3 regions of the Streptomyces sp. TAA486 genome follow, and region 2 is predicted to be linked to each of the others. Evidence: riboswitches for the same ligand, from Rfam matches in the RefSeq annotation. Region 2 holds a riboswitch; each other region holds the start of a gene.

The links. A riboswitch is a leader RNA that binds a small molecule or an ion and turns the genes downstream of it on or off. The one in region 2 is predicted to bind cyclic di-AMP.
Region 1: another riboswitch for cyclic di-AMP. It lies ahead of I004_RS37465 (transglycosylase family protein); the one in region 2 lies ahead of I004_RS0100725 (NlpC/P60 family protein).
Region 3: another riboswitch for cyclic di-AMP. It lies ahead of I004_RS35730 (peptidoglycan DD-metalloendopeptidase family protein); the one in region 2 lies ahead of I004_RS0100725 (NlpC/P60 family protein).

Annotation. Positions count from the first base shown of each region.
Region 1 covers NZ_AUEV01000003.1:258,991-269,277, reverse strand. The annotation lists gene I004_RS0107925 (thiamine pyrophosphate-dependent enzyme) at 1-809, shown strand, start outside; gene I004_RS37465 (transglycosylase family protein) at 1,077-2,096, opposite strand; cyclic di-AMP (ydaO/yuaA leader) riboswitch at 2,156-2,334, opposite strand; gene I004_RS0107915 (response regulator) at 2,611-3,426, opposite strand; gene I004_RS0107910 (oxidoreductase) at 3,740-4,657, opposite strand; gene I004_RS32860 (alpha/beta fold hydrolase) at 4,752-5,594, opposite strand; gene I004_RS32855 (class-II fumarase/aspartase family protein) at 5,688-7,334, opposite strand; gene pcaG (protocatechuate 3,4-dioxygenase subunit alpha) at 7,321-7,917, opposite strand; gene pcaH (protocatechuate 3,4-dioxygenase subunit beta) at 7,917-8,684, opposite strand; gene I004_RS0107885 (MarR family winged helix-turn-helix transcriptional regulator) at 8,999-9,436, shown strand; gene I004_RS0107880 (nitrite reductase small subunit NirD) at 9,494-9,982, opposite strand; gene nirB (nitrite reductase large subunit NirB) at 9,979-10,287, opposite strand, start outside.
Region 2 covers NZ_AUEV01000001.1:137,808-148,094, reverse strand. The annotation lists gene I004_RS31315 (DUF5691 domain-containing protein) at 1-977, shown strand, start outside; gene icmB (coenzyme B12-dependent isobutyryl CoA mutase small subunit) at 1,007-1,417, opposite strand; gene I004_RS37865 (M23 family metallopeptidase) at 2,341-4,005, shown strand; gene pcrA (DNA helicase PcrA) at 4,193-6,763, opposite strand; cyclic di-AMP (ydaO/yuaA leader) riboswitch at 6,930-7,132, shown strand; gene I004_RS0100725 (NlpC/P60 family protein) at 7,140-8,225, shown strand; gene I004_RS0100720 (hypothetical protein) at 8,367-8,720, opposite strand; gene I004_RS0100715 (cytochrome P450) at 8,783-9,982, opposite strand; gene I004_RS31310 (hypothetical protein) at 10,226-10,287, shown strand, end outside.
Region 3 covers NZ_AUEV01000018.1:158,100-168,386, reverse strand. The annotation lists gene I004_RS39620 (hypothetical protein) at 1-231, shown strand, start outside; gene I004_RS38445 ((deoxy)nucleoside triphosphate pyrophosphohydrolase) at 228-647, opposite strand; gene I004_RS35740 (ATP-binding protein) at 658-1,128, opposite strand; gene I004_RS0124135 (Scr1 family TA system antitoxin-like transcriptional regulator) at 1,249-2,097, shown strand; gene I004_RS0124130 (DUF397 domain-containing protein) at 2,081-2,293, shown strand; gene I004_RS0124125 (PPOX class F420-dependent oxidoreductase) at 2,360-2,785, shown strand; gene I004_RS35735 (aldo/keto reductase) at 2,903-3,913, opposite strand; gene I004_RS35730 (peptidoglycan DD-metalloendopeptidase family protein) at 4,545-5,489, opposite strand; cyclic di-AMP (ydaO/yuaA leader) riboswitch at 5,828-5,986, opposite strand; gene I004_RS0124105 (Rieske (2Fe-2S) protein) at 6,746-7,672, shown strand; gene I004_RS0124100 (PP2C family protein-serine/threonine phosphatase) at 7,829-9,124, shown strand; gene I004_RS0124095 (serine hydrolase) at 9,351-10,262, opposite strand.

The DNA.
Region 1 (10,287 bases), on a different contig from region 2:
CGCCCGTCTTCCGCCAGTACCCGTACGAGGAGGGCCCGTTGGTGCGGCCGGGCACGCGCCTCGCCGTCGTCACGGACGACCCGGCCGAGGCACAACGGGCCCCGGTCGCACTCGCCGTGGTGGCCGCGCTGCCCGAGTTCTGCACGGCGCTCGCCGAGTCCGCCGGCAAGGGGGAAGGCGGTGTCGTACGGGCGCCGGACACCGTGCGGCCCGTCGCCGAGAGGCCCGTGCCGCCCCCGCCGCCCGCGGAGGGGGAGCCGCTGCGCGCCGCACACGTACTGGCGGAGCTCGCGCGGCGACTGCCGGAGGAGACGGTGCTCGTGGAGGAGACCCCCTCCAGCCGCCCCGATCTGCACGCGCTCGTGCCGGCGCGGCGGCCTCTCGGGTTCCTGAGCGCCGCGATGGGCGCGCTCGGGTTCGCGCTGCCGGCGGCCATCGGCGTGCGGATGGGAGCGCCGGAGCGTCCGGTGGTGGCGGTCGTCGGCGACGGGTCGTCCCTCTACCAGATACAGGCGCTGTGGACCGCCGTGCGCTACAGGGTCGGCGTCGTCTTCGTCGTCCTCGCCAACGGGCGCTACGCGATCATGGACCGGCTCGCGGACAAGCACGAAAACACCGCACCCTGGCCCGACTTCGAGGAAGTCAGCGTCTCCGGCATGGCGAAGGCCCTGGGCTGCTCGGCGCGCCGTGTCACCGGACACGCCGAACTTCTGGCCGAATTGGATGCGCTGCTTCCCGAACTCCCCGACAGCACACGGCCGCTGGTTCTCGAAGTTGCCGTGCGCGCCGAGGAGACCTTCCAGCCCTGAAAAGGCCGCGGCAAAATCCGTTCCGTCGCCCGTGACAAGGAGGAACAGGGAAAGCCGATGGCGGCTCGCTCCCCGGAGGAAATCCGGTGAACGAGCCGCCATCGGCGTGGCGATGCGGTGGACCGCCGATTCGCCGAATCACTGATCCGCAGACGACTCGGAGAATCGCAGGAATGCTGAATCGCACCGCACATGTGTTGAGTTGTCGCCGGCCTTGTCGCCGATCCGGTCGCCGACCCGCGATATCGGATCCGGCGGACCGCTCGGTCAGTACGGTCCGTTGACGTTGTCGATCGAGCCGTACCTGGCGGCCGCGTAATTGCATGCGGCCACGATGTTCGCGACGGGGTCGGTCATGTTGTTGGCCGTTCCCTCGACGTGGTAGGAGTCGAAAGTCGGCTTGATGGTCTGCAGCAGACCCTTGGACGGGGTGCCGTTCTGGGCATTGATGTCCCAGTTGTTGACGGCGTTCGGGTTGCCGCCGGACTCCCGCATGATGTTGCGCTTGATGCCGTTGTAAGTGCCGGGAATGTTCTTGGACTTCATGATGTCCAGAGACTCGCGGATCCAGCCGTCGAGGTTGTTCCCGTACTTCGAGCCGGACGAGTGCGTGGCGCCGGCCTGCGGTGCCTTGTCGCGCTGCGGCTGCGAGCGCGAGGCCCGCGCCTCGCCGTCGAGGCTGAGCTTCTGACCCGGGCGGATCAGGTCGGGGTCGGAGCCGACGGTCTTCCGGTTGGCCTTGTACAGCCCCTGCCAGCCGCCCTTGGTGTCGTGCTCGCGGGCGATCGCGCTGAGAGTGTCCCCGGTCTCGACGGTGTACTTCTCGTCGCTCCTCGGGCTGTCCTTCTTCTCGGCCTTCTTGGGCTTGGTCTTCTCGGCCTTCTTGTCGGCGTCGCCGGTGGCGGCCTTCGCCTGCTTGCCGGAGTCGCCCGACAGGTCCGGAGCGGCGCTGTCCGCGCTCAGGCCGGCCTTGGCGCCGCAGGACGGCCAAGCCCCGGGGCCCTGGCTGTCGAGCACCTTCTCGGCGACCTTGATCTGCTCTTCCTTGGTGGCCTGGTCGGCGCTCTGGGCGTATTCCGTGCCGCCGTTGGCGGCCCATGTGCTCTGGCTGAACTGAAGGCCGCCGTAGTAGCCGTTGCCGGAATTTATGGACCAGTCGCCCGTGGACTCGCACTGGGCGACCTTGTCCCAGGTGTCCACGGAGGCGGCGTTCGCGGTGCCCGAGCCGATGAAGGGCAGGGCGATGCCCGCACCGCCCGCCGTAATGGCGAGGGAAGTGCGCGACACTCCGCGCGGGATACGGCGATTGGACTGACGACGGTGTCGACCGCGTCCGGACATAGGGCTGTTCCTCTCCTGCGCCTGCGAGGTGAGCTGTCGGATTCGGGCTGGAGCAGCCCGGCCGCAGCGAATGCGAGGGGGCATTCGCGTGCGGCTTCACCCCAAGCCGTGCGTTTCCAAGGGGGCGAAACGCGCGGCACTTACCTGGGTCCCCCGCTCCTGCCGGGCTGGGATTGCGTGATTTCCGCGGGCCGGTGGCAGGATTCGGCGTTCCGGCAGCGGACCACCGCACGGGAGACGCGGTGGGCTTGCACGTTAATCAGAAGGAATTCGTCACCACAAGAAAGGCGCAGAATCCACCGAAGATGAAGATCGCGGAAATTGGCATGTACGGGTTAAGGCATGCCGTTCCATTCGCCTTACGGGGCAAGGGAATTGAACGGACCGGGATGAGCGCGAAGTCGCCGATGTGACGCTGGTCACAACATTTCTGTGGCGCGAATCACGCTTTCCGCCCGATTTACGGACCGGCGTGTGCGGGGGCTTCGGGTCCGGACGCATCCACGCGGTGATAGCGGCGCTCCGGACGCCCGGTGGTCCCGTACCGCAGGGTGACCCGGGCGGTCCCGACGGAGACGAAGTGCTCCAGATACCGGCGGGCGCTCACACGGGACAGGCCGATGCGTCCGGCGCACTCGGAAGCGGAAATACCCGCGGGACCGGTCTCGGCCTCGAGCGTGGCACGCACCAGTCCGGCCGTCTGCTCGGTGAGGCCCTTGGGCAGCCGCGTACGGCCGGAGGGCCCGTCCGCCGTCACATGCGGGCGGTGCGCTCCGGACTCCTCGGTGCCGCTGCCGCCCGGGAAGCCAGGAGCGCCAGGGTCGCAGCCGGGGGCGGACGTGTCGCCGAACAGCCGGTCCACATCCCGCTGTTCCGGTGCCTGGAGAGCCGCAAGGGCCTCGCGTCGTTCCGCGAACCGGAGCAGCCGCTCCTTCAGCAGCTGCCCCTCGAAGGGCTTGATGACGTACTGCACGGCACCGCCGCGCTGCGCGCCCCGCACGGTCTCCGCGTCGCGGGCGGCGGTGACCACCAGCACGTCCGGGCCTTCCTCCGGCCCGCCGGTGCCGCGCAGCTCCCGCAGGACCTCCAGGCCGGGCAGGTCGGGAAGGTACATATCCAGCAGCACGAGGTCCGGGCGCAGCTCGCGTACGGCTGCCAGGGCGTCCTTGCCGCTGTGCACGGCTCCCGCCACGGTGAAGCCCGGCACCTGCTCGACGAGGGTGCTGTGCAGGCGGGCAACCATGAAGTCGTCGTCGACGACGAGTACGCGGATCACGGCTGCCTCCTCCCGCCGCGCCGGGCGGGCGGCTCTGGCGTGAACGGACGTAAGGGAAGTACGGGACACATGGGATGTGCGGGGTGGCGGGCCGGTGCGCGGGCGGCGGTCCCTCCCGGTGGCACCGCACGGACGCAGGAAACCATGCCCGATGCCGAGGTCCCGCACAAAGGCCCCGTACCGAGCCGCACGGCGGCGGCACGGGGACAGCACGTCGGCCGGGGCGGGGATGAGACGGCACCCCGCCCCGGCCGGCCGCCGGAGGAGCCCGCGTCAGGATCGCCCGGCACCGCCCCCGCTCACCGTCCCGGGGTCACGTCACTGGGTAGGTGACGTCCGTCAGCCGTTCCGAGACCGCCCAGAGCTGCGCCCCCGCGATGTCGTTGCGCGTCCACGGGGCCCGCCAGGCCGGACCGGGGCCGCCTCGCACGCCGAGGATGCGCGGACCGTAGAAGGAGTCGCCGTGCACGTACGGTGCGGTCGCCGCATACAGGACCGGCGCCGCACCCTGGTCGGCCGAGGCGCCGACCGCGTCGGTGAACAGCCGCGTCACCCGCTCGCGCCCCGCCTTGCCCGCCAGTCGCGGGCCCTTGGCCTGCAGTTCGGTCCGCGCATAGCCGGGGTGGGCGGCCGTGACGGTCAGATCGAGGCCATGACGGTCGGCACGGTGCGCCAGCTCCCGGACGAAGAGCAGGTTGGCAGTCTTCGAGGCGCCGTAGGCGACCATCGGGCGGTAGTGGCGTTCGCTGCCGAGGTCGTTCATGTCGATGTTGGACAGGAAGTGGGCCATGCTGGCGACCGTCACCACCCGGGCGCCGGGCGCAGCGAGGAGCCGCTCCAGCAGCAGCCCGGTGAGGGCGAAGTGGCCGAGGTGGTTCACGCCGAACTGCGTCTCGAAGCCGTCGACTGTGCGTCCGTAGGGAACCGCCATCAGGCCCCCGTTGTTGACCAGCAGATCGAGCCGGCGGTAGGGCAGCGTCCTGGCGAACTCCCTTACGGACGCCAGGTCCGCCAGGTCCATCAGACGCAACTCCGCGCGGGCCTCGGGCACTTGGGAGAGCAGCCGGTCCAGCGCGGCGGCGCCGCGCTGCTCGCTGCGGCACGCCAGCACCACCCGGGCGCCGCGCCGCGCCAGTTCGCGCGCAGTCACGTAGCCGATGCCGCTGTTGGCGCCCGTCACCACTGCGGTACGCCCGCTCTGGTCGGGGATGCTGCGCGCTGTCCAGCTCATGCGACTCAGCGTATGGCGGTCGGACGGACCGCGCGAGGGAGCCGCAGAGGGGTTGCGAGACTCAGGGGGTCGCCGCCGGCCACCCGCGCCCGGCTCACCGGCGGTCCGCCTGGCCGGGCACGCCTTCGTGGTGGACGAGCAGGGCCGAGGTGACCGGGTCGGGACACTCGGCGTTCGCCAGATGCGCGGCCCCGGCGACCTCCACCAGGGCGGCGCCCGGGATGCCGTCGGTGATCTCACGGGAGTGCGCGGGCGGCGTGGCCGGGTCGAGGCGCCCGGCGACGGCGAGGGTCGGCACCGTCACCTCGGCGAGCCGGTCCCGCAGGTCGAACGACGCGAGGGCGTCGCAGCAGGCCGCGTACCCCGCGGCTTCCGTCCAGCGCAGATCCTCGATCATCGCCGAACCGTGCGGCGTGCTCCCGTACTCGGGGGAGAACCACACGCCGGGGCGGGACGCGATCATGGACTCGGTGCCGTTCGCACGTACGGCCGCGGCACGCTCACGCCAGACGGAGGGCTCCCCGAAGCGGGCCGAGGAGCACACCATGGAGAGCGTCGTGAGGCGCTCGGGGTGGTGCACCGCGAGGTACAGGCCGACTGCGCCGCCCAGAGACACCCCGGCGTAGGCGAACCGCTCCCAGCCCCGGGCGTCGGCCGCACGGAGCACGAGTTCGGCCAGGTGCCCCACGGTGGCGCTGCCGTCGGTGGGGATCAGTTCGCTGGAGGAGCCCGCCATCGGTTCGGCCGGTGAGGCCCCGTGCCCCGGAAGGTCCCAGCGCAGCACGTGGTGGGTGCGGATCAACGCGGGAAGCTGCGGCTCCCACACGGCCAGCGATGTGCCCAGGGACGGCCCGAGGATCATCGGTCTTCCGTCGGCCGGCCCGTCGACCCGGTGGTACGGGAGCGGCTCGGTACCCGGCCCGCCGAGAGCGGTCACGGTGATGTCCCCGGGGCTGCTCGACCTGCGGGGCGTATCGCTTCCGCTGTCGCCGGGCGAGGCGGGGGGTGGGATTCCGATGCCGATGGTCTGTCACCGCTCTCGGTCGGGGGTTGTTGCGTCGTCTGCGTCGTCGGGGCTGCCGCTGGGCCGGCTTCCGTGATTCTCCGCGTCCTGTCCGGTGCCGGGCGGGTGCGCGGGCCCGTGCCCCGGCACGGAGGAACGGACGGGTGTCGGCCCGCGCCGCAGCGCGCGGTCGGTGAGGGCGGGCGCGGAGCCCGTGTAGTGCGTCGGGTCCGTAAGGTCACGCAGCCGGTCCCTGGAGAGCATCTCGCGCAGGGTCGGCTCCTCCTCCTCGAGTGCCTCGTCCAGCGTGATGCCCTCGTCCACGGCCATCCGTGAGGCGGCGTCCAGGAGCTTGCGCGCGCGGGCGCGGCCGAGGAGAGGCCCGAGGGCCACGGTCAGGCGCTCGCTGACGATCAGCCCCTCGGTGAGGGCGAGGTGTTCGTGCATCCGGTACGGGAAGACCTGGAGCCCTTCGGCGAGTTCGGCCGCCTCATGGGCCGCGCCGCCGGTGAGCCGCAGCAGGTCGCGCACCGGCTGCCACTCGGCGTGCCAGGCGCCCGCGGGACGCTCGTCCTCCGCCGCGAGGGAGGACAGCAGTGTCGCGGCGAGGGCCGGTGCCTGACGGGCGCTGGCGGCGATGAGCGTGGCACGCACCGGATTGGTCTTGTGCGGCATGGCGGACGAACTGCCGCCGTCGCCCTCGCCGACCTCGCTGATCTCGCTGCGCGAGAGCACCAGCACGTCCGCGGCGAACTTGCCCAGCGCACCGCAGGCGAAGGCGCACGCCGACCCGAGATCGGCGACGGGCGTGCGCAGCGTGTGCCACGGCAGCGAGGGTTCGGCCAGTGGGAGTTCGCGCGCGTACGCGGCCAGCAGCCTGAGGCCCAGGTCGGTGGCGGGAACGCCGTGGGCCGCCCCTTCCGGGGACTCCGACTCCGGCCCGTGGCTGCCGGGCCCGGTCCTCGGGCCCGTGCCGTCGCCGTCCGTGCCCGTGTGGGCGTCCGCCTCGGCGTAGGCCGCGAACGCCGCCAGCGTGCCTGCCGCGCCGCCCAGTTGGACGGGGAGGCCGGCACGTGCCGCCGAGAGCCGGTCGTGGGCGTCCAGCACCAGGCTGCGCCAGCCGGCGACCTTGAGGCCGAAGGTCGTGGGCACCGCGTGCTGGGTCAGCGTCCGCCCCGGCATGGGGGTGTCGCGGTGTTCGGCGGCCATCAGGGCCAACTCGCGCGCCGTGCGGTCCAGGGCGGGGAGGACGGCGTCCAGCGTGCGGGCGGCGACCAGCATCAGTGCCGTGTCGAGGATGTCCTGGCTGGTGGCGCCCCTGTGCACGTACGGCGCGGCGTCACGCCCGACAGTGTCGGTCAGGTCCGCGACCAGCGGGATCACCGGATTGCCGCCGGAGCGGGCACGCAGCGCCAGCCCGCGTGCGTCGAAGCGTTCCGCGCGCGCGGCCTTCGTGACCGCCGACGCGACGGAGTGGGGTGCCAGCCCCAGCGCGGCCTGCGCCCGTGTCAGCGCGGCCTCGGCGTCCAGCAGTGCCTGGAGCACTGCTTCGTCCCCCGTGCCGGACTCCGCGCCCGAACCGGCACGTGCCGGTGCGAGAAGTCCGACGTCCTCCGGTCCGGGGCCAGGGCCGTTCCCCGGCCCCGTACCGGAGCCTCGTTCATTGGAAGTCAAGGAAAACGGTCTCCTTCTCGCCCTGAAGCCGGATGTCGAAGCGGTACGAGCCAGTGGCACGTTCAGCCGTTGCCACCAGGGTCTCGCGCCGTTCTGCATCGAGCGAGGCGAGAAGCGGGTCGTCGGCGTGCGCTTGAGTGTCTCCCGGAAAGTACACGCGGGTGAAGAGGTGGTGCAGGAGCCCGCGCGCGAAGACACACACACTGATGTACGGGGCGTGGCCCGTGCGTGCGCCGGGTCGGAGGGTGTGCGCGGTCCAGTGGCCGTCCGCGTCCGTCGCCACGCGTGCGAAACCGGTGAAGTCCACGCCGTTGCGCCCGAGATGACCACCGTTCACAGGGTCGCGCCGCATGGAGCCGGGCGCCCCCGCGAGGTCTCCGTCGGTGTCGGCCTGCCACAGCTCTATGAGTGCGTCAGGTACGGGCGCTCCCGAACCGTCGTAGACGTACCCGTGCACGGTGACGGTGCCGTCGCGGCCCGCCGGGGCGACCTCGCCGCCGCCGGGGAAGGGAAGGGCGTAGCCGTAGAAGGGCCCCACGGTGTGGGACGGGGTCGGCTGCAGGGAGGTGTGTGCGTCCGTCATCAGCGGCCCTCCTCGATCCAGGTGGCGGACGGTCCGTCGAGGACGATGTCCCAGCGGTAGCCCAGGGACCATTCGGACCGGGACAGCTCGTGGTCGTACCGGGCCACCAGTGCCTGCCGTGCGGACTCCTCGGTGACGGACTGCAGGATCGGGTCGTGGGCGAAGAGCGGGTCGCCCGGGAAGTACATCTGGGTCACCAGGCGCTGCGTGAACGCCGTGCCGAAGAGCGAGAAGTGGATGTGCGCGGGGCGCCAGGCGTTCTCGTGGTTGCGCCAGGGGTAGGCGCCGGGCTTGATCGTGGTGAAGGTGTAGCTGCCGTCGTCACCGGTCAGGGTGCGTCCGACACCGGTGAAGTTCGGGTCCAGCGGCGCCGGGTGCTGGTCGCGCAGATGCGCGTAGCGTCCCGCCGCGTTGGCCTGCCACAGCTCGATGAGCTGCCCGCGCACGGGGCGTCCGGCGCGGTCCAGCAGCCGTCCGGAGACGGTGATGCGCTCGCCGAGCGGCTCGCCGGTGTGCCGCGTCGTCAGGTCGCGGTCGGTGTCCGTGACATCGGTGGTACCGAAGACCGGGCCGTGCAGCTCGACGGTCTCCGGGTCGGACTTCACGGGGACGAGCGGCTGCTTCGGGTGGCGGAGCATGCTGCTGCGGTACGGGGCGTAGTTCCGGGACGGGTGGTGGGAGGCCGGGGCTCCGGCGGCGCGTGACTTCTCGTACGCGTCGCGCAGTTCGGCGACCTCGCGATCGATGTCTCGCTGGGTGAGGGGCATGGACGGCTCCTGTCGGTCCTCCTCGTGGACGGACACGAGGACGCGGACGGGGACGAGGACGGGGGCGGTGTGGGTGATGTGCGGCCGGGACTGGTTCCGGCGGTTGTCACTCGGCCCGAATTGCTCAGTGTGCTGATTATTTTCGGGTGAGTGTCTCCGACGCTGCCACTACCCGTTCTGGCGCGTCAAGGGCAAGGAACATGCAGGATGGCGTGGGGAGGGCTCGACACCCTGTGACTTGCGGCGCCAGAATCAGTCAGTACACGATCGGAAATCGTGCACGGAGGAACAGGACGAGGGAGAGCTGAGAGCGCATGGCGGCGGTCGATCTGAGCACGCACCCGGGGCATCTCGCCCGCCGGCTGCAGCAGGCCCACTCCCTGCTGTGGGGGGCGATGGTCTCGGAGGAGACGACGTCGCCGCAGTTCGCCGTGCTCAACGCGCTGGAGGAGAAGCCGGGCATGGACCAGCGCACCCTCAGCGAGCACGTCCACCTCGACCGTTCCACCATCGCTGATCTCGTGGCACGGCTCGCCGGGAGGGAACTGGTCGAGCGGGTGCGCGACCCGGACGACGGGCGCCGCAACGTGCTCAAGCTGACGGAGGAGGGCCGCCGCCTGCACCGGAAGCTGGTCACGCGGACCGCGCGGATGAACCGGGTCTTCCTGGCGCCTCTGAACGGTGAGGAGCAGGAGACCCTGCTGCGGCTCATCGCGAGGGTGGCCGGCGCCGCGGAGGAGCTGCGCGGCTGACGGCTCCCGTCGGCAAGGGCCGGCGGGGGTGACCGGGCCCCTTGCCGGGTGACGGACTCAGCGGGTGCGGGAGCGGAAGACGGGGACGCTCACCGTCCCGTCGTCCAGGCAGCGTCCCGTTCGCAGGTCGAAGCGCTGCTTCAGCAGTGGCGAGGCCACGAAGGGGGTGCTGTTTTCATGGCCGGTCCCCGGGGCCTCCGTCGCGGCCGGGTCACCGGGCGCCGAGCCCAGCAGACCGCGGGAGAGTACGTAGGCGCCGGTGAAGGGGTCCCGGTTGCCGATGACGTACGTGCGGCCCGCACGGTCCACGAAGACCGCGGCCTGGGAGCCGTCCCGCAGCAGGGCCGCCACGCCCCGCCCGGGGGTGAGGTCGTCCAGGCCGCAGACCGCGAACCAGCCCTGGGCGTCGCGCACTTCGACGCGGGGGCCGTCGAACTCGCCCGCCCTGGGGGAGCGTTGCGGGGACGGGGCGCTGGCCCCAGGGGACTCCGTCGCCGTCGCCGGTGTCGTGGCCGTCATCGGACCGGTCGTCGCTGTGATGGTCATCGGGTGGCCGTCCCTTCGAGTTCGGGTGTGCGGTCCGCCGCGCCGCGCACGGGGATGTCGGGGCCGGACAGGAGCGTCAAGTCCGGCTTCATCTGATCGCGTTCGGCGACGAACCGCACCGTCGGATCGGGCACGCCTGGCGCGTTGACGAACGAGACGAAGCGGGAGAGCTTCTCCGGATCGGCCAGGGTTTCGGACCACTCGTCGCGGTAGTGCGCGACGTGGTCGGCCATCAAGGCCTCCAGCTCCTCGCAGAGTCCCAGCGAGTCGTGCACGACCACGTCCCTGACGTGTCCGAGCCCGCC
Region 2 (10,287 bases):
AGGGTCTCGGCCCCTCCGACGAGTCCTTTCTCGAGCAGGCGCTCAGCGACCGTTCCCGTACGGTGCGCGCCACCGCGGCCGAACTTCTCAGCACACTGCCCGGTTCCGCGCTCGCCGCCCGCATGGCGGTACGGGCCCGCGCGTACGTCACGCAGGACCCTCTCGCCACGGGACCGCGGATAGCGGTCGAGGCTCCGCACGAGTGCGACGCGGACATGCAGCGTGACGGCGTGGTTCCCAAGCCACCCTCGGGCCGTGGTGAACGTGCTTGGTGGCTCGGTCAGTTGGTGGAGGCGGCGCCGCTTTCGGCGTGGAGCGCACAGTTCGGCGGGCGCGGCGCGCGGGAGATCGTGGACCTGCCCGTGGCGGACGAGTGGAAGCAGGATCTGCACGCGGCATGGTGCCGTGCCGCTGCGCGGCAGTGCGACGTCGAGTGGTCGCGAGCACTGATCGGGTCGCCGACGGCACCGCCCTCGGAGGGCCCGGGGGACGCGGCGAGGCTACTGGCGGTGCTTCCCGAGACGGAGCGCGCCGTGTGGGCCGCCGGATTCATCGAGTCTCATGGTCTGTCGGAGGCGTTCCGCATGCTCGGCGTGTGTGCGGTGCCGTGGGCGGAGACGCTGGGACGGGCCGTGGTGGACGCCCTGGAGATCGCACGGGACGCGGGCAGCTATCCCTGGAGCTTCAGCGGCGTGCTGGGGCTGGCCGAACGCTGCCTCTCGCCCGCGGACGCGAGAAGGCTGGAACCGCTGGCCGCGGTGCCGGACGAGCCGGAGGGCGGTTCACCGGGAGCGGGCGCCTACTGGGCGGAGGCATTCCAGCGGCTCGTGGCCACGCTGCGTCTGCGCGCGGCGATGCACGCCGAGCTGCGAGGAGTACAGGAAGGGCAGGGCGGACGCGAGGAACACGGCGAAGAGAAACAAGGCGAAGACGAGCAGGGGCGGCGGCGCGCCGTGGAGACCGACGGGCAGAGGTGAACGGACGGTCATCAGCCAGCGGTCAGCAGTCAGGCAGCGAGCCGTCCGACGTTCGCGCGGATCCACTCGACGACCTCATTGGTCGTCGCGCCCGGGGTGAAGATCTCCGCGACACCGCTCTCCTTCAGCGGGGCGATGTCGTCCTCGGGGATGATGCCGCCGCCGAAGACCTTGATGTCCTCGGCGTCCCGCTCTCGGAGCAGCTCCAGCACCTTCGCGAAGAGCGTGTTGTGGGCCCCGGACAGGATGGACATCCCGATCGCCTCGGCGTCCTCCTGGATCGCGGTGTCCACGATCTGCTCCGGCGTCTGGTGCAGCCCGGTGTAGATGACCTCCATGCCCGCGTCACGCAGCGCGCGTGCGATGACCTTCGCCCCGCGGTCATGACCGTCGAGCCCTGGCTTGGCGACCACCACGCGGATCGGACCCGACACACTCATCACTGCCTCCATCTCGACGGGCCCCCTACGCCCGACGGCGTGGGAGGTGCCCCCACTGAGGGGGTTGGTTCTACGACGGTTCTTCGTCATCTGTCCGCCGCGGGACCGCGGAGGCCGTCCGCGACTGCCCGAGTGAACGAACGTTATCCCCAGCATCCCGCACCCTGGCGCCTCCGGTCGGCAAGCGAGGGGGAAATCACACGACGGCGGCTCCCGGGACGGACGTCCGCTCCGCGCGTCCGCACGCCCGGCGACGGACGCGCGCAGTCACGCGAGCTGTGCGCCGGCCAGGGGATGGCACCTGCCCCGGTATGCCCCTTCGTCACGTTCTCCTGGGCACTTCTCCACCATCTCTCCCCACCCACGCGGCAACCGTCGCCGGCAGCCCACGCCGCTCGCCGCACCCACCCCCCACAGCGGACCCCGCTTCTTTCCCTCCGAACGCTCGGGCCGTACTCCGCTTCGTACGAGATCGACTGCAGCGGAACGGGCCGAACTGCGTGACTGCGCCGAGCTGTTCAGCGTGTTCACCATCGCGTGCGAGAAGGGCCCGAACTCCGAGTAGCGGGGCGCGCGGGAAGCCCCCCACTCCAACACCACCCGCGCGTGGGCCCGTTGCGTCCCACCATGTCCGCACGTGGAGAGTTCTCGGCGGAACTGCCTGCATCACACCGGAGTTGAGTGGCTTCAGCTCGCCCTCGAGACCCCCACCCGAGCAGCGTCCCGGCGTCCGGCAGCCGACCCATTTCGTCGAACATTCATCGAACGCAACGCCAAATACCCGTGCGTAGAGCACCGAAAGGCCACCGAATGCCCGTTTCTCCGGGCCCCAAAACCTGTTGAAGATTGTCGTCGTCACGTACCGCCGGGTACAGTCACCGAACTGCTCCGCCCTTGCTGTCGAGGCGAAAGAGAAGTTGGTGGTGAACGACAGTCACCCGTCGGGAAGCTCATTCCCGGCCGATACCTCTCACGGCTTCTCGTACGCGGCCCCCGGCACAGGCCAGTACGAGCAGACGGCCTTCGGCACCTATGCACAGCAGGGCCACGGCCAGCCGGCTTCGTACGATGCCTACCCTTCGGGCGGCTTCGACAACCACGGCGCCTTCTACGACGAGGATCCGCTCTACGGTTCGATGTCCGGCTCCGGCACGGGCAACGACGGCGGCGCGTGGACGTCGGGCACCTACGACGCCTACTCGGGCCACGACGCCTACTCCGCCCACGGCATGTACGGCACCGGGAGCTACGACACCGGCGCGTACGACGCGAACGGGGCCTGGACGGACGCCGGATTCCCGCAATCCGCCGACGTCCCCGTCCAGCCCGGCGCGGGCCGGATGGACTTCGACTCCGGCTGGAGCAGCGGCCAGTGGGATGCCTCGCAGTGGGACACCTCGCAGTGGAACGGCCAGTGGGAGACGGGCAGCGAGTGGGGGTCCGCCGACACCAACGGCGGCTGGGACGCCTACGGTTACGACCAGGCGGCCGCGCAGAGCCCCGAGGGTGAGACGGGGGAGGCCTTCGAGGCGTACGACTCCTTCGACGCCTACGAGTCCTATGAGTCCTACGACGCGTACGAGCCCGGAACGGCCGAGAGCTACGGCGTCCAGGAGCAGCAGCAACCCTCGTACGACGACGCGGCGTTCGCCCATGACGGGGAGCCCGACGCCACCACTGCCTTCCCCGCCGTCGACGGCGGCTACGAGAACTACGACGGCTACGACGCCTACGGCACGGACTCCCCGGCCCAGTTCGGTGAGCCCGGCGGGCAGTACGACGACGTACACGGCCACGCGGCGGAAGGCCACGGGGACCTCGGTGCCCCCGACATCCGCCCCGAGCGGGACTTGAGGGTCGCGAACCTGCCCGGCAGGCGCCGCTCTCCCAGGCCCAGGCGCTCCGCACTTCTCACCGTCGCCGTCCCGTCCGTCGCTGTGATGGGGGTGGCCGCTGCCGCGGCCGCGTCCGTCGCGGGCAACGCCCCGCAGGACGACACGGCGACGCAGGCTTCCGCCCCCGTCCAGCCGGTGAACAAGAAGCTCGACACGCAGCTCGCCGGACTCTCGGCCGACGCCGACGACTTCGCGGACCGGGCCAGCCGCACCCAGGAGCGCCTGGACCTCCAGGCCCGCCAGGAGGCGGAGCGCAAGCGCAAGGCCAAGGAGGCCGCCCGCAAGGAGGCGCTGCGCCCCAAGTTCGCGCTTCCCGTCAAGGAGCACGGCCTGAGCGCCACCTACGGGCAGGCCGGTCTCAACTGGATGTCCGTGCACTCGGGAATCGACTTCCCGGTCAGCGAGGGCACCCCGGTGATGGCGGCGACCGACGGCACCGTCACCACCAAGTACGACGTGTCCTTCGGCAACATGGCCGTCGTGACGGCGCCCGACGGCACCGAGACCTGGTACTGCCACCTCAGCAGCACCAAGATCCGTGGCGGTCAGGTCAAGGCCGGCGACACCATCGGCTACTCGGGCACCTCGGGCAACTCCACCGGACCGCACCTGCACTTCGAGGTCCACCCCGGCGGCGGCGACGCCATAGACCCGCTCCCGTGGCTGCGCGGCAAGGGCCTGGACCCCCAGTAAGAACCCCGGGCAAGCCTGACGTGGATCCTTCCGGCTTCCGGCCCCTGGGTCGATCCCGCGCGGCTGTCGGGCGGTTCCCGTGCGGACCGCTGCGTCCGCACCGCGCCCTTCCGCGAGCACAGTCGTCCCCGTGCGCGCCCGCGGTCCTCGTGAGGCGCCCACGCTCCCCGTGACAGGGCCGCGCCGCCTACAGCTTCTGCACCGGCGCGTAACGCAGCAGCAGCCGCTTGGGCTTCTCACCGCCGAAGTCGATCGTCGCTTCCGCGTTGTCGCCGCTCCCCTTCACCGCGACGACCCTGCCGAGCCCGAAGGTGTCGTGCGTGACCCTGTCGCCGACCGACAGCGAGACGACGGGACGGTCCGACGTACGCCGCGTCGCGAAGCCGCTGGGCCCGCCACGCCGCTCCCCGCCGCCGACGGTGCCCGCCCGGGCGGCCAGGGACGCCCCGGCGCCCAGCCCCGAGCCGATGCCGCCGCGACCGCTCGCGCCGCCTCCGGCCGCGGCCCCAGTGCGCTTCCAGTCCACGTAGTGGTCCGGGATCTCCTCCAGGAAGCGCGACGGCGGGTTGTACGAGGGCTGCCCCCACACGCTCCGCAGCACCGACCGGGTCAGATAGAGCCGCTTACGCGCACGCGTGATGCCCACGTACGCCAACCGCCGCTCCTCCTCCAGTTCCTTCGTCTGACCCAGGGCCCTCATGTGCGGGAAGACGCCGTCCTCCATGCCCGTGAGGAAGACCACGGGGAACTCCAGCCCCTTGGCCGTGTGCAGCGTCATGAGCGTGATGACGCCGCTCTCCTCCCCCGCCTCCTCGTCCGGGATCTGGTCGGAGTCCGCGACGAGGGCGACCTGTTCCAGGAAGTCGGCGAGCGTGCCGGGCTCCTCCTCGCCCCGCTCCTGCTCGAACTCCAGGGCCACGGCGGCCAGTTCCTGAAGGTTCTCGATGCGCGTCTCGTCCTGCGGGTCGGTGGAGGACTGCAACTCGGCGAGATAGCCGGTCTGCTCCAGCACCGCCTCGAGCACGGTGGCGGGACCCGCTCCGGACTCGACGACCGTGCGCAGCTCCTCCATCAGTACGTTGAAGCGGCGCACGGCGTTGGCCGAACGTGCGGCCATCCCGTACGCCTCGTCCACGCGGGCGAGCGCCTGCGGGAATGTGATCTTCTCGCGGAGCGCCAGCGCTTCGATCATTGCCTCGGCGCGGTCGCCGATGCCGCGCTTGGGCACGTTCAGGATGCGGCGCAGCGGCACGGTGTCCTCCGGGTTGGCCAGGACCCGCAGATAGGCCAGCACGTCCCGGACTTCACGGCGCTCGTAGAAGCGGACACCGCCGACGACCTTGTACGGCAGCCCGACGCGGATGAAGACCTCTTCGAAGACACGCGACTGTGCGTTCGTGCGGTAGAAGACCGCCACGTCGCCGGCCCTGGCCTCGCCCGCGTCGGTGAGCCTGTCGATCTCGTCGGCGACGAACTGCGCTTCGTCGTGCTCGGTGTCCGAGACGTAGCCGGTGATGCGGGCGCCCGCGCCGGACTCCGTCCACAGGTTCTTCGGACGGCGGTTCTCGTTCCGCTCGATCACGGCGTTGGCGGCGCTGAGGATCGTCTGCGTGGAGCGGTAGTTCTGCTCGAGGAGGATCGTCGTGGCGTCCGGATAGTCCTCCTCGAATTGGAGGATGTTGCGGATCGTGGCGCCGCGGAAGGCGTAGATGGACTGGTCGGCGTCGCCGACCACGCACAGTTCGGCCATCGGAGGGGCCGGCCGCTCCTCCTGCTCCTCGCCGACCTCCTCGTCCTCGGCGCGGGGCTGCCGTCCGGCCGGCTCACCGGTGCCGACGAGTTCGCGCACCAGCATGTACTGGGCGTGGTTGGTGTCCTGGTACTCGTCGACGAGGACGTGGCGGAAACGGCGCCGGTAGTGCTCGGCGACGTCCGGGAACGCCTGGAGCAGATGGACCGTCGTCATGATGATGTCGTCGAAGTCCAGCGCGTTGGCCTCGCGCAGCCGCGACTGGTACATCGTGTACGCCTCGGCGAGAGTCTTCTCATAGTTGTCGGACGCCTGCCCGGAGAAGTCCTCGTCGTCGATCAGCTCGTTCTTGAGGTTGGAGATCTTGGCGCTGAACGCCTTCGGCGGATACCGCTTCGGGTCCAGGTCGAGGTCCCGGCACACCAGCGCCATCAGCCGCTTGGAGTCGGCCGCGTCATAGATCGAGAAGGACGAAGTGAAGCCGAGCTTCTTGCTCTCACGGCGCAGGATGCGTACGCACGCGCTGTGGAAGGTGGACACCCACATCGACTGGGCGCGGGGGCCGATGAGTTCCTCGACGCGCTCCTTCATCTCGCCGGCCGCCTTGTTGGTGAAGGTGATGGCGAGAATCTGCCCGGGGTGGACATGGCGTGCCGAGAGGAGATGGGCGATGCGGTGCGTGAGCACACGGGTCTTGCCCGAGCCGGCGCCCGCGACGATCAGCAGCGGCGAACCGGAGTGCACGACGGCCGCACGCTGCGACTCGTTCAGCTCCGCCAGCAGCGCTTCCGGGTCGACGACCGTACGGGGTGAGCCGCCCCGGTGGTACGACGACGAGCCTCCCGTGCCGCCTCCGTAACGGCCACCGGGGCCTTCGCCTGAGCCGTTTCCGGGGCCGCCCGAAGGCCCGTCGGAACTGCTCGGGCCGTCCTGCCCGGGGGAGGCACTGTCCTGCGCGCGCACGGGTGCGAGGTCCGCCAGAAAGCTGTCGTCGAAGAGGCTGCTCATCGTCGGAGAAGTCTAGATTGCCGCGCCGACACCGCACCGCCACCTCCCTCACGGGATAACGAACAGATATCGGACGTATCACCTAACGGCCTTCACAGACGCCCCACATCTCGCTACCGTGCCGTGCCAGGCGGTCCGCACCAATCGCCGGCGAAAGCGTCGGCACGGGCCGCCTCCGCCGAATCCGACGGTCATCCGAAGGGCTCTGCCCACGGAGCCGGGGACCCACCGCGCACGCGCAAGTCCGGCGTACGCACCCGGGGTGAATCGGGAAGTCGCACCGCGGAAGCACCGCGCACGACCCGTAGGGCAGCCTTCCGAGAGCCCGAACCCGTCAGCTAACCCGGTAGGCGGTTCACGGAAGGAGCTGCCGGTCTTGGCGTCACATCGCAAGCCGCGCGCCCGAATACTGAAGACCGCCTCGACGAAGCGCGGAGTGCTCGGGATCACCACCGCCGCGCTCGCCTCCGTCTCCCTGCTCTCCCAGAGCGCTCAGGCCGCACCGGACGACGGCAAGCCGTCGATCTCCGAGGTCAAGAAGAAGGTCGACAAGCTCTACCAGCAGGCCGAGACCTCGACGCAGAAGTACAACGCGGCCAAGGAGAAGGCGGACGCCCAGCGCAAGAAGGCGGACAGATCCCTCGACGAGGCGGCCGAGCGCACCGCGAAGCTCAACGACGCGCGCCGTACCCTCGGCAACTACGCGACGGCGCAGTACCGTTCCGGCGGCATGTCCCAGACGGCGACCCTCCTGCTCACCGAGGACCCGCAGCAGTTCTTCCAGCAGACGCACGTGCTGGACCGGATGAGCGGCCGTCAGAAGGAAGCCGTCGCCGACTTCGAGAAGCGGCAGAAGGCGGCGCAGAGCAAGCGGGAGCACGCCACCGAGGAGCTCGCGTCGCTCAACGCCTCCCAGCAGGCGCTGAAGAAGAACAAGCAGGAAGTGCAGGACAAGCTCTCCGAGGCACGGAAACTGCTGTCGAAGCTGACGGCCGAGGAGAAGGCACGCCTGGCGGCGATCGAGAAGAAGAAGCAAGAAGCGGCCCGCAAGGCCGCGGAGCGCGCCGAGGAGGCGCGCCAGGATGCGGGCAAGGGCGGCGGGGGCTCGCAGTCGGCGCAGACCGAGAAGGTCCTCGCCTACGCCAAGGCGCAGTTGGGCAAGCCGTACGTGTGGGGCGCTACGGGCCCCACCTCCTTCGACTGCTCCGGCCTGACACAGGGGGCGTGGAAGGCGGCCGGCATCTCGCTGCCCCGCACGACGTGGGACCAGGTCAAGGTAGGCACGAAGGTCGCCAAGTCCGAGATGAAGGCCGGCGACCTGGTCTTCTTCTACGACGACATCAGCCACGTCGGCATCTACGTCGGCGGCGGGCAGATGATCCACGCACCGAAGCCGGGTGCGGACGTGACCTACGAGGACGTCAGCTACATGCCGTTCCACTCGGCGGTGCGCCCGGGCTGACCGCGAGCCACCCCGTCCGTGCGCCCGGTCCGCGGCACCGCGGACCGGGCGCAACCCTGGGAGTACCGGGGGACGTACGGGGAGGTGCGGCGGCTCAACCCTCCGCCGATGAAGGCGACTTCAGGGCCTTCGTCGCGTCCGTCAGGTCCAGAGGACGGCGATGAAGATGTTCGCCACAGTCAGCGCGCCGACCGTGCCGAAGAGGGACGAGGGCACTTTCTCCTCGTCCCTCTTCACATACACCAGGCCCAGGATCACCAGGAGCAGCGTGAGCTTGATGCCGATCTTGACGTTGTTCACCGGGTCGTCGCCCGCCTGATTGAGGCCCACGAGGACCATCCCGGTCACCAGCATGGTGAGTGCGCCGTGCAGCATGCCGGGCACGAAGCGGGCCTCGTCCGCACGCATCGCCTTCATCTGGAAAAAGAAGCCGCCCAGCAGGGCCGCGATTCCGATGATGTGGAGGCCGACGAAGAGATGTATGAGTACGTCCATGGCCTGGGAGCCTAGCGACGCTCACACCGTCGCCTCCTGGGCGGGCCCGGCCGGGGTCCTCGTCACCAGCGGACGGGCAGCCGCCGTACTCCCCTCATCAGCATCCCCGGCAGCCACCGCAGGGTCGACTCGTCCGCGTCCGCCGCGATCTCCGGGCAGCGCTCCAGCAGTGAACGGACCGCTATCCGGCCCTCGAGGCGGGCCAGCGGAGCCCCCAGGCAGTAGTGCAGGCCGTGGCCGAAGGCGATGTGGCCGCGGGCGTCGCGTCGGATGTCGAAACAGTGCGGTTCCTCGAAGCGCTCCGGGTCGCGGTCGGCGTCGGCCATGGCGATCAGGACGGTCGAGCCGGCGGGCACGATCGTCCCGTCCAGCTCCACGTCCTCCAGGGCGAGGCGCTGGGTGCACGTCTCGACGGGGCCGTCGTAGCGGAGCATCTCCTCGACGGCGCCCTCCAGAAGCCCGAAGTCCGCACGAAGTTGGGCGAGTTGGTCCGGGTGCGCAAAAAGGGCGCGCATTCCGTTGCCGATGAGGTTGACCGTGGTCTCGTGGCCGGCGACGAGCAACAGCACGCACATGCCGATGAGTTCGTCGCCGGTGAGCCGATCGCCGCCGTCGTCGACCTCCTGGATCATTGCGCTGAGCAGGTCGTCGCCAGGGGTTTCCCGCTTCGTCTCGATCAGCCCGGTGAGATAGGCGGGCATCTCCTCGTACGCGCGGGCCTCCTCCTCCGCGCTGGTGGGCCCGACCATCGCGTTGGACCAGCCACGGAAGGCCTGACGGTCGAGTTCGGGTACGCCGAGCAGTTCGCAGATGACCGTCATCGGCAGCGGAAAGGCGAAAGACGCGATCAGGTCCGCACGCCGCTCCTCCTTCTCCAGCATCGCGTCGAGCAGCTCGTCGGTGATCTGCTGGACGCGCGGTCCGAGCGCGGCGATCCGGCGCGGCGTGAACGAACCCGCCACCAGGCGCCGCAGCCGGGTGTGGTCCGGCGGGTCCGTCGTCAGCATGTGGCCGATCGCCGGCAGGCCGGGGTTGAGGATCTGCCCTATGCCCCCGTGGTTCTGCCAGTCCCGACTGAGCCGGGGGTCGGTGAAGGCCGTGCGGCACGTCTCGTGCCCGACCACGAGCCACAGCTCTCTCCCGTCGGGCACGCGTACGTGGTGCACGGGTGCCTCGGCGCGGAGTGCGGCGTAGACGGGGTAGGGATCGCGTACGAAGTCCGGGCTGAGCTGGGTCAGTTCGACGATGCCGTCGGCCGCCATGAGTCCCCTCTGGTGTCGGGTCCTGGGCACGCTACTCGCCGTGATCGCGGCTCAAGAACCTCACTTTCGGACAATCGTCCACACCTCGCCCGTCTCTCCGAGGCGTTCGGAGTACGGCCCGTCCACCGCCGCGGCCCCGCCTCACACAGCCGGGTGATGAAGCGCGCCCTGCCGACAGCAGCCTGCGATTCGTAGGGCACAATGCGCCTTTCACGAACGGTGTTTGAGAGGCGGGGTTGCGCAGTGGCCGTGGACACGGCACGGGACGGGACAGGCGGCGGCAGCGGCGCGCGCGAAGAGTCCGT
Region 3 (10,287 bases), on a different contig from region 2:
GCGTCGATGACTCCTGAATTCGCTTATATAGCGCAGCTACTAGGCGTGAACCTCGACTTCATCAAAGCAATCCTCGAAGACGACATCCTTTCAGGGGACGAGGCTACAGTCTTACGATCGTTGTTCGACCCTAATAGTCTAAGTGCGCTTATAGTCACCCACATCTACGCGGCTGAAGTGGAACAGATGGTGAATTGGCCCCGGCCCTACTTCACGTTGCCGACTACCTAGTTCATTTTTCGTCCGCTCAGCCTCTTGATAACTTCAGCCACCGCGGGACGATCCGGCTCCAGCCATTCAATATCAAGCGCCTCTTCTACGGCCAACCACAGAATCTTGTCGTGATCTTGAAGTGGATAAGGCTCTCCTCTTAGAAGCTTTGCCTGCCAGACATGCAAGATCAAACCTGCTTGCAGGGGCCACGCCCCCGCCACGCGCTCAAGTGGCTCGATGACGATACCGAGTTCCTCCTTAAACTCGCGTACCAGCGCTTGTTGGGGTGTCTCACCAAGCTCGACCTTGCCCCCCGGTAGTTCCCAACGGCCCGCCAGCGCAGCAGGAGCTGATCGCCGGGCGGCCAGCAGCCTTCCCTTGTCAATCACGGCACCCCCGACCACCAGGCGAGGCTCTTCTTCCGCATATGCCATGAGCGGAAGCCTATTTGTTCAGCAGCGCGCCCTCGGCATTCGCGTCCAGCTCGCACCAGACCGTCTTAGTGGAAGCGCTGAGGTCTACGCCCCAGCGGAGAGTCAGAGCGTCCAAGAGGGCTAGTCCGCGGCCGGATTCGGCGTGGTCCGGGGCGTGCTGGAGAGTGGGGGGACTGTCAGGCGCCAGGTCAGTGAGCGAAATCCGAGGGTTCGCGCCGGCCATGGAGGCGTGGAGGGTGACTGGGGTGCCGGGACCGACGTGGACGATCGCGTTGGTGAGGAGTTCGCTGACGCAGAGCCGCGCCGTATCAGCGAGTTCGGGCAGGCCCCACAGTTCGAAGTAGGCGCCGATGCGGTGGCGTGCCGGCGAGAGGGCTTCGGGTTCCGCGAGGAGCGGAATCGTCAGGGTGACGCAGCACCTGCGCGTCAGGTGTTGCCGTTCGAGCTCCGCGAGGGCGGGACGTTCTTCGCCGCCGGTCATCGGTCCACAGCCTTTCGGTGCGCTCTGTGACGTATCACTCACAGAGTGGAAGCCCGCTGCGTAATGTGACAGGGGTTCAGGTTCAGCGGCAACCCGTGCTGAATGCGGAGGTCATCAACCATGCCACCACGCAAGGACGTCGATGCGGCGGCCAGTGTGCCCGCGTTCTACGGGGCTGAGTTGCGCTGGAAGCGGGAGAACGCCGGGTTCACACTCCAGGAGTTGGCGGAGGGCTGTTTCTACAGCGTCGCGTTTCTGAGCCAGATCGAGATGGGCGACCGTCGTATGCCGCTGGATCTCGCGCGCCACGCCGATCAACTCCTAGACACTGATGGGTTCTTCGAGCGGCGCTGCGAGGACGCGCGGAAGGCCCGCCAGAACGGCCATGCCGCGTACTTCGCCGACGTCGTCGAACAGGAGAGGCGGGCCCGCACGATCGACGAGTGGGCGCCGACTCTGATTCCCGGACTGCTGCAGACCGATGCGTACGCGCGTGCCGTCGTACGGGCGCAGTACCCGCTCGACCTGGCCGAGGACGTCGACAAGAAGGTGAGCGCACGGCTGGAGCGCGCCGCGGTCTTCGACGACCCGAAGACGCCCGAATACTGGGTGATTCTGCACGAGTTGCTGCTGCGTCAGCCGATCATGGAGTCAGGTGCCATGGCCGAGCAGTTCGAGCACATCGCCGCGCTGGCCCGGAGGGCACGCATCATTACGCAGGTGCTGCCGTTGAACGCCGGGGCGCACCCCTTCATGATCGGATCGGTCATGTTGATGACCTTTGACGATGCTCCGGCACTGGCCTATACGGAGTCGCTGCACAGCGGGCAGACCATCGATGATTCGGCGCTCGTGAAGAAGTACACCAAGTCGTACGATCTGCTGAGGGCCGCCGCGTCACCTCCCAGGGCGTCCCTGACGATGATTGAGGCCGCTGCAGAGGACTACGCAAATGACGACTCACGTTGATCTGAGCGGTGCCGCCTGGCACAAGAGCAGCTACAGCAACGGGGACGGGGGTAACTGCGTCGAGGTCGCTCGTGGCCTGCCCGGTGTCGTTCCCGTACGGGACAGCAAGCGGGCCGGTAGCGTCGGCGCCGTCGTGGTGTTTCCCGCCGGCGGTTGGGGCGCGTTCGTGGACGCCGTCAAGCGCCGGCAGTTCTGACGGGCGCACCCCGGCAACGCCTCCGGGCGGACGGCCCGGACAGACCGAGAGGACAGGCCGAGGCTCGTGGACGAAGAACTGCTCGCGCTGCTCGCCGAGCACAAGTTGGGCGTGCTCGTGACTCTGAAGCGGGACGGGCGGCCGCAGTTGTCGAACGTCAACTACACCTATGACTCGGCCCGTCGGCTCATCCGGATCTCCGTCACGGCGGACCGCGCCAAGACGCGGAATCTCCTGCGCGATCCGCGCGCCAGCTTCCACGTCAGGAGCAACGACGGCTGGGCCTGGACGGTGGCTGAGGGCAACGCGGAGCTGACGCCGGTCGCCACCGACCCGCAGGACGACACGGTCGAGGAGCTGATCGACGTCTTCCGCGCGATCCAGGGCGAGCATCCCGACTGGGACGAGTACCGTACGGCGATGGTCGCCGACCGGCGCCTGGTCGTACGCCTCGGCATCGACCACGCGTACGGGCAGCCCCTCCAGCGCTGAGCGAGGCTTCCCTTCTCCACTGATACTGATTCCGGGTCCGGTGATTCCGGGTCCGGCTCGGGTCCGCCCGACCCGGACCCTGAAAGCCGGCGTCACGGCTCCCCGCCATCAACCGCCCTACGCCGACGCCTCCGTCAGAAGCTGCGTCTCCTGCGGGGTCAGTCGGACCTCGTCGAGTGCCAGCAGCGGCAGGAGTTGCTCGCGTGAGCGGGCGCTGGCGATCGGGGAGGTGACGGTGGGCCGGGTGAGAAGCCAGGCGATGGCGATCGTCGCGTGGGCGACGCCCCGGGCCTCGGCGATCCGGTCGAGGGCGGCGAGTACGCGGGGGCCGCTCTCCGTCTCCAGATACTTCGAGGCGCGCTCGGCGCGCGGGCTTGCTCCCGTACCCGCCGAACCGCCCTGCTCCGCACGGTACTTGCCGGTGAGGAAGCCCATGGCCAGCGCGAAGTACGGCATGACCGCGAGTTGCCGGCGCTGGGCGAGCTCCGCCAGGGGGCCTTCGTAGGTGTCGCGCGAGACGAGGTTGTAGTGCGGCTGGAGCGCGGCGTAGCGGGCCGTGCCGGCGCCGGCCTCGGCGCTGAAGTCGAGGGAGGCTTCGAGACGTTCCGGTGAGATGTTGGACGCGCCGATCTCACGGACCTTTCCCGCGCGTACGAGGTCGTCGAGCGCGGAGACGATCTCGGAGACCTCGGTGCTCTCGTCGTCGAAGTGCGTGTAGTAGAGGTCGATGCGGTCGGTGCGGAGCCGGCGTAGCGAATCATCCGCCGCGGCCTTGATGTTGGCGGCGGAGAGTCCCTTGCGCTCGGGGTGAGCGCCCACCTTGGTCGCGATGACGACGTCGTCGCGGTTGCCGCGCGCCGCCGTCCAGTTTCCGATGACGGTCTCGGAGTCCATGCCGCCGTCGACGCCGTGCCGCTTGCCGGAGTAGACGTCGGCGGTGTCGATGAAGTTGCCGCCCGCCGCGGTGTAGGTGTCGAGGACGTCGAACGAGGCGGCCTCGTCGGCCGTCCAGCCGAAGACGTTGCCGCCGAGGCACAGCGGCGATACGGAGAGCCGCCCGAGCGGACGGCGCGAGGAGAGCCCGCCGGTCGTCGGGGCCGTCGGATCAAGGGAATTGGGCTCAGACATGTGCCGACCGTAGCGCCCTGCCCGGTCACCCGCCCATGCCTTTCTCAGCGCGGACGCATCGGTAACCTACGCACCTCGCGCCTCGCGAACCCCGTGCGCCTCGCGAACCCGCGACCCCGCGCACTTCACGAACCCGCGGCCCCGCGCACCTCACGAATCGCCTCGCGAACCCGACGTCCCTCGCGAACCCGCGCATGGAAAGACCGGCGGCCCTGGCGTCGGGGGGTGGTCCACCAGGGCCGCCGGCACTTGGGGGGCGGGGCCGTGCTCGCAGGAGAGGGCCCCCGTCCGCCGCCGCCTCGTCCCCTCCTTTGTGTACGCCGAGGGGCATGGGCGAGTTGTGCGTGGTCCAGCGCACCTCGACGGTGCGAGGCGGCGGCGGCGCGATAGGTCATCGCGACGGGCAGTCGTCGTGCATGTGGAGATGTGAGATGCGGCGTACGCCCGGAGGGCGGGTATACCGCTGTGCGTACGCCCTATGCGCGTGATGCGCGTGCGTACGAGTAGGGGTGCGTATGACGTCGGCGCTGACGGCGGACCGCCGCCGAAGCGGTGTCGGGAATGGTGACGGTGTCGGTGTGGCGTACGGGAGGGGAGCCCGCGGACGGCCGCCCCTCCCGTCGCAGCGGTGTCAGGGCGTGAGGCCCTTGCCCCGCAGCCACGCGGCCGGGTCGATCGCGGTGCCGCCGCCGGGGTGGACCTCCAGGTGCAGGTGAGCACCTGTGACGTTCCCGGTGGAGCCGACGCGGCCGATCATTTCGCCCGTACGGACCTTCTGACCCGCCGAGACGTTCATCGACGACTGATGGGCGAACCAGAGTTCCGTCCCGTCGTCCAGCTGGAGGATGGTGCGGTAGCCGAACGAGCCGGCCCAGCCCGCCTCCTTGATCGTGCCGGAGTGGATCGCGCGGATCGGCGTACCGGAGGAGGCCGCGAAGTCCGTGCCCGTGTGGCCGTTGGACCACAGGCTGCCGGCTTCGCCGAACTGAGAGGTGAGCTGGTAGCCGGAGACGGGAAGCTTGAAGCTCTTGGCGAGCTTGGCCAGGCGGGCGTCCTCCGCCTTCTGGCGCTTCTCGGCCTCGGCCTTGTTCTGGGCCTTCGCGGCCTTGGCCTGCGCCTCCTCGATGGCTGCGTCGCGCGCGGAGGCCTCGGCCTGCGACTGCTGCGACTGGGCCTGCTGGAGGATGCGGGAGCGCAGCGCCTCGCCCGCGTCGGTCTGGCCCTCCTTGGCGTCACTTGCCGTGAGGGCCGCCTGCGTGAGCGGCTGACCTGCGACGTTCTCTTCGGAACCGCCGGCGAGCAGCTTGACGCCCGGGAGCTCCTTGGCCTTCTCCGCCACGTCCGGCATGGAGATCGCCGTTGAGGGCTTCTCCTGCGCCGTGGCGATTCCGCCGGCGCCCACCGCAGCGATCATGCCGACGCCGAGGACGGCACTGCTGCGGGCCATGCTGCCGCCGCGCTGCTTGGCGAGCTTGTGCCGCCCGCGTACGGGCCGCACGGAGTCCTCGGTGGGGTTCCACTCCTCGCCGGGGGCGGCACCCGCGGCGGCGTCGAAGGCGTTCGGCACGGGGGGCATCTCGCCCTGGCCGAAGTCGTACGTGCCGTATTCGGGCGAGGGCGCCGCGAACTCCTGCGTGGCGTATGCCCCGTCGGTCCCGTACCCGTACGTGCCGTCCGTGCCGTACGTCTCGGTCAGCTGCGAGGCGTACGCGTCGTACTGGCCGTACTGGCCCGACGCGTCGAACTGGCTGTACCGGTCGGCCTGCTCGAAGTAGTCGAAGCTGCCGGACTGCTGGTGCGGGTCGTCGTTGCCGTAAGAGCCGTATTGGCCGTATCTGTCGGACTCTTCGTCGTCGAGGTACGGGTCATACGTGCCCTCGGGGGCATGCCTGTTGGACGCCACGGGGGCGTTCTCCTTTCCTTCCTTCTCGCCTACCGGGTTAGCTGACGGGTTCGGAGCAGGAAGGTCTCCTACGAACTGCCCGCCCGTGGGCGGAACTTGCCGATTCACCCCATCCCTGCCGTGTGGCAGGGGGTGGTTCCCCGGTTCCCTTGGTGCAGCGATATCGAGTTGTGGCTCGGGGTGGTGCACTTTCAGGATTCGGCGACGGCGCACGGAGCCGTCTCTCGTGACGGCAGTGACGACCGCGCTGCGTTATGGAACGTTAATAGAGCCGCAGCTGAGATTCCAAGCGGTTCCGGTGAGATTTGTAGCTGCATGACATGCAGGTTCCTGGACAGTAAGGACCAATTGGGGCACGCGGTCACCCAGCATCGCTCGTGGGGTCGCGGTGCGTGACGGGTGAACCGTCCGTGAAGGGCGGTTCCTTCTGCTTGGTGTCCCGACCCGATGTCTCGCCGGGGAGCAGCACACCGACCGGAACGCCGAACGGGCGCTTCACTGCGGCAGTTCGGTCCGGCCCGTACGCACCCCGGCCTCGCCGACACGGACCGCACCCGCGACAACTGCCCCGACCCCCGCGGGCCCCACCCGCAGCCCAAGGCGAACACCCTTGCGGCACACGGTCGTTCAGCGGCAGTTCGGCGGCACGACGATGGGGGCGACTCCGCAGACGTCGCGTGCACCAGACCCGCATACGGACGAGCCACGTCCTCGTCCCGCTGGGGGAGACCGAGCCCACGAGCCGCGTGCACCATCGAGGCAGCTGCGGGCCGCCCGTCCCGCACCCGCACCCCTCCGCCAACCGGCTCCACGCGACCGGGCGAGGCCGGGCCGACTGCCGCAATCCGACCGGCCCAAGCACCCGACCACCCACCCGCCGTGCCCTCCATGTCACGGTTTGTTCCCGTTCCTGACGGGAACCGGGCTGTATGTCCTATTCACAGAAGCTGCTTGCCTGCGCCAGCGCGCTGCGCTCCGTGCTGCCCGACTCCGAGCGGCAGGGACGCGTGCTCGCCGCCATCGAGAAGACCGAGCACGACACACGGCTGGACCCTCCCGTCCAGGGAATCCAGCGAGCCGTGCACGCACTCCCCCTCAGCGACGAGGACCGCGACCTGCTGCACGGCCACTGGCTGGGCCACCCTCTGCATCCTGCCCTCGTGCAGATCCCGCTCGGCACATGGTTCTCCGCCGCCGTCCTGGACCTGATTCCTGGCAAGCGCAGGCATTACGCGCCCGCGATGCTGATCGCCACAGGGCTCGTCGCCGCCGTGCCCGCCGCGGTGACCGGATGGGTCGACTGGGCCGAGCTGCGCAAACCGCAGATGCGCGTCGGCCTCGTGCACGCGCTCGCCAATTCCACCGCGATCCTCCTGTACGCGTCCTCGCTGGGCGCGCGCGTGCGCGGCCGTTCCGTACGCGGGCGGGCCCTCGGGTACGCCGGGCTCGCGGCCGTCTCGGTCGGCGGCGCGCTCGGAGGGCACCTGGCCTACCGGCAGGCAGCGGCCGTCAACCACGCCGAGGACATCCCGGTGCGCACGGAGCCCGGCTGGCACACCCTTGGCGCGGTCACGGATCTCCCGGTCGGGAAGGCGGTGCGGCGGACCGTCGGCGAGACCCCGGTGCTCGTCGTGCGGGCGAGCGGCAACGCCGTGCACGTACTCGCGGACCGGTGCAGCCACATGGCGGGCCCGCTGTCGCAGGGGGAGATCGTCGACGGGTGCGTCCGCTGCCCCTGGCACGGCAGCGTCTTCAGGCTCTCGGACGGCTGGAACGTGGGCGGACCTGCCACGTCCCCCCAGCCCGTCTTCGAGACGCGGCACGTGGACGGGCAGGTGGAGGCGCGCCTCGCCTGAACCGGCGGTGGTCCCCCGCCGCGGCCACTGGGCCTTCCCTCACCCCGTCGGCCGCCCGGACCCGGACGCCGAGCCGGATCGGCACCCGTGGCAGAGACTGAGAGGAGCCGGAGCGGAAGCGACAGCGGCGCACCCAGTCGGAAGGAAACGACAGACGTGGACGCGGGAGGCACGGGCACCACACGCATCCTGGAACGCCTGAGGCTTCCGGACGGTGCGTTCGCCAGGCGTGTGGCGGGAGCGCGGCGCACGGACTGGCTGCCGAATTGGGTGAAGGCCCTCCCACCCGGGCTGGTCGTGCTGGCGCTCGTCCTGGAGCTGCTGACCCCGACCCGCTACTCGTTCGCCTCGTTCCTCACCGCGGCCGTCGTCCTGGCGGCGCTGCTGTCCCGGCCGGCCGGGACGCTCGTCATCGGCGCCCTGTCGATCGGTCTGCTGGCGGGAATGCACGTGGCCCTGACGGACGTGTATCCGGACAACGTCGCGGGCCCCATCATCACTCTCGTCCTGGTCACCGGCTTCTCCGCGCTGCTGGCCATGATCCTCGAACGCACGACGCTTCGGCTCGTACAGGTGCAGGCCGTCGCCGAGGCCACCCAGCGGGCGCTGCTGCGGCCCCTGCCGGAACGGCTGCGCCATGTGCGCCTCGCGGGCATCTACCGCGCCGCCGACGAGGCCGCTCTCATCGGCGGCGACCTCTACAGCGTCCGGCCGACGCCGTACGGGGTGCGGGCCGTGATCGGCGACGTACGGGGCAAGGGCATCGGGGCGACCGAGGGCGTCGCGACGATCACCTCCTCGTTCCGGGAGGCGGCCATGTCCTGCGCGACGCTGTCGGACGTGGCCGTACGCATCGAGGCGGCTATGGCCATGGACCGGGAGGACATGGAGGTGGGCGGATCGCTGGCCGTCCCCGTCAGGGGAACGCCGCGCGGCTGGGCCCAGGAGATGTTCGCCACGGCGGTGCTGCTGGAGTTCCCCTCGGATGGAGGGTGCGTGCGGATTCTGAACCGCGGGCATCCGCCGGTGTTCCGGCTCGGTGGCCCGGAGGGCGTCGCACCCGTGAACCCCGAGCCAGCCCTGCCGCTGGGGCTCGGCGACCTCTCACCGCACGGGCCGCCGAGGGAGACGACGTACGAACTGGCCGAGGGCGAGGCGCTGATCGCGTACTCCGACGGGGTCACGGAGGCGCGGAGGCCCGACGGTGACTTCTACCCGCTGGGGCAGCGGCTCGAGGAGCGCTACGCGGGCGCCTCGAAGGCCGGGAGAAGCGGGGGCGGCGGACACATCCGAGGCAAGCCCGAGACCGTCGATCCGTCGGAGGTCGTCTCCTTCGTGCACAAGGACGTCACGCGGTGGGCCGAGTCGATCAACGACGACCTGGTGATCGTCGTCCTCCAGCACGATGCGTCCGCGCACGATGCGTCCGCGCACGCCGCCTCCACGCAGTGACCCGCACGGGCCCCCGGAACCGGACCGGGGGCGGCCGTACGGTGACGGCCGCCCCCGCGTGGTGCGGATGACTCGGATGGTGCGGGCCACGCGGGCCGAGCGGCCCGGAGCGGTGCACGCCAGATGCCGGCGCCCGGCCCCGTCCTCGCGCCGACGGAGCCCGGGGGCTCCCGCTCCCCGCACGGCCTGTCCGTCCGCGCAGGGAGCGTCACTCGCCCGGGTCGCGTCAGTCGCGCTCCGCGCCCTCCGGCAGCGAGCGGAGGTCGAGCTTCGGGGTCTGCTGCTCCAGCGACCAGTCCAGCATCTTCTTCGCGTCCGTGTAGCGGGCGCTGCTGTTGAGGATCACTCCGCCGATCGCGCGGCCGTTGCGCTCCGCCGCGAAGACGAGGCACGGCCCGGCCTTGGTGCCCGTGCCGGTCTTGATGCCGATGACGCCCTTGTACGAGCCGAGCAGCTGGTTGGAGTTGTACCAGGTGTAGGTGCGGCCGTTGGTCGCCTTCTGCTGCGTCGAGGTGGACTTCGCGACCTTGCGGATGTTCGTGCTGCCCAGGGCGTACTTGCCCAGCTTGGCCATGTCGCGCGGCGTCGACTGGTTCAGCCCCTTCTTCGAGATGCCGTCGAAGGAGTCGAACTGGGTGTTCTTCATGCCGAGCTGGCTCGCCTTCGCGTTCATCTTCCCGATGAAGGAGCTGACGCGGGCGTTCGTGGAGCTGCCCTTGCCGACGGCGTCGGCCAGCGCCATCGCGGCGTCGCAGCCGGAGGGGAGCAGCATCGCGTACAGGAGCTGCCGCAGCTTCAGCTTGTCGCCCGTCCTCAGGTCCGCGGTGCTGCCGCCCCACTGGGTGACGTAGTCGCGGTATGCCTTCTTGACCGTGATCGTGCGGTCCAGGTCGACGCCGGAGCTGACCACGACGGCGGCCGTCATGACCTTCGTGGTGCTGGCCATCTGACGCTTGGTGTCGGAGCTCTTGCCCCACAGCTCCTCACCGGACGCGTTGTCCAGCAGGAAGGCGCCCTTGGCCTTGATGCCGGAGGGGCCGGCCGCCTGCGCCGGGAAGACGAAGGGTCCCGCGGCCAGCAGGGCTCCGGCCGCCACCGCCACAGCGCCGACCCGGCGGGCCCTCTTGGATACACGCATCAACTCGAAGCTCCATCGTCCGTGG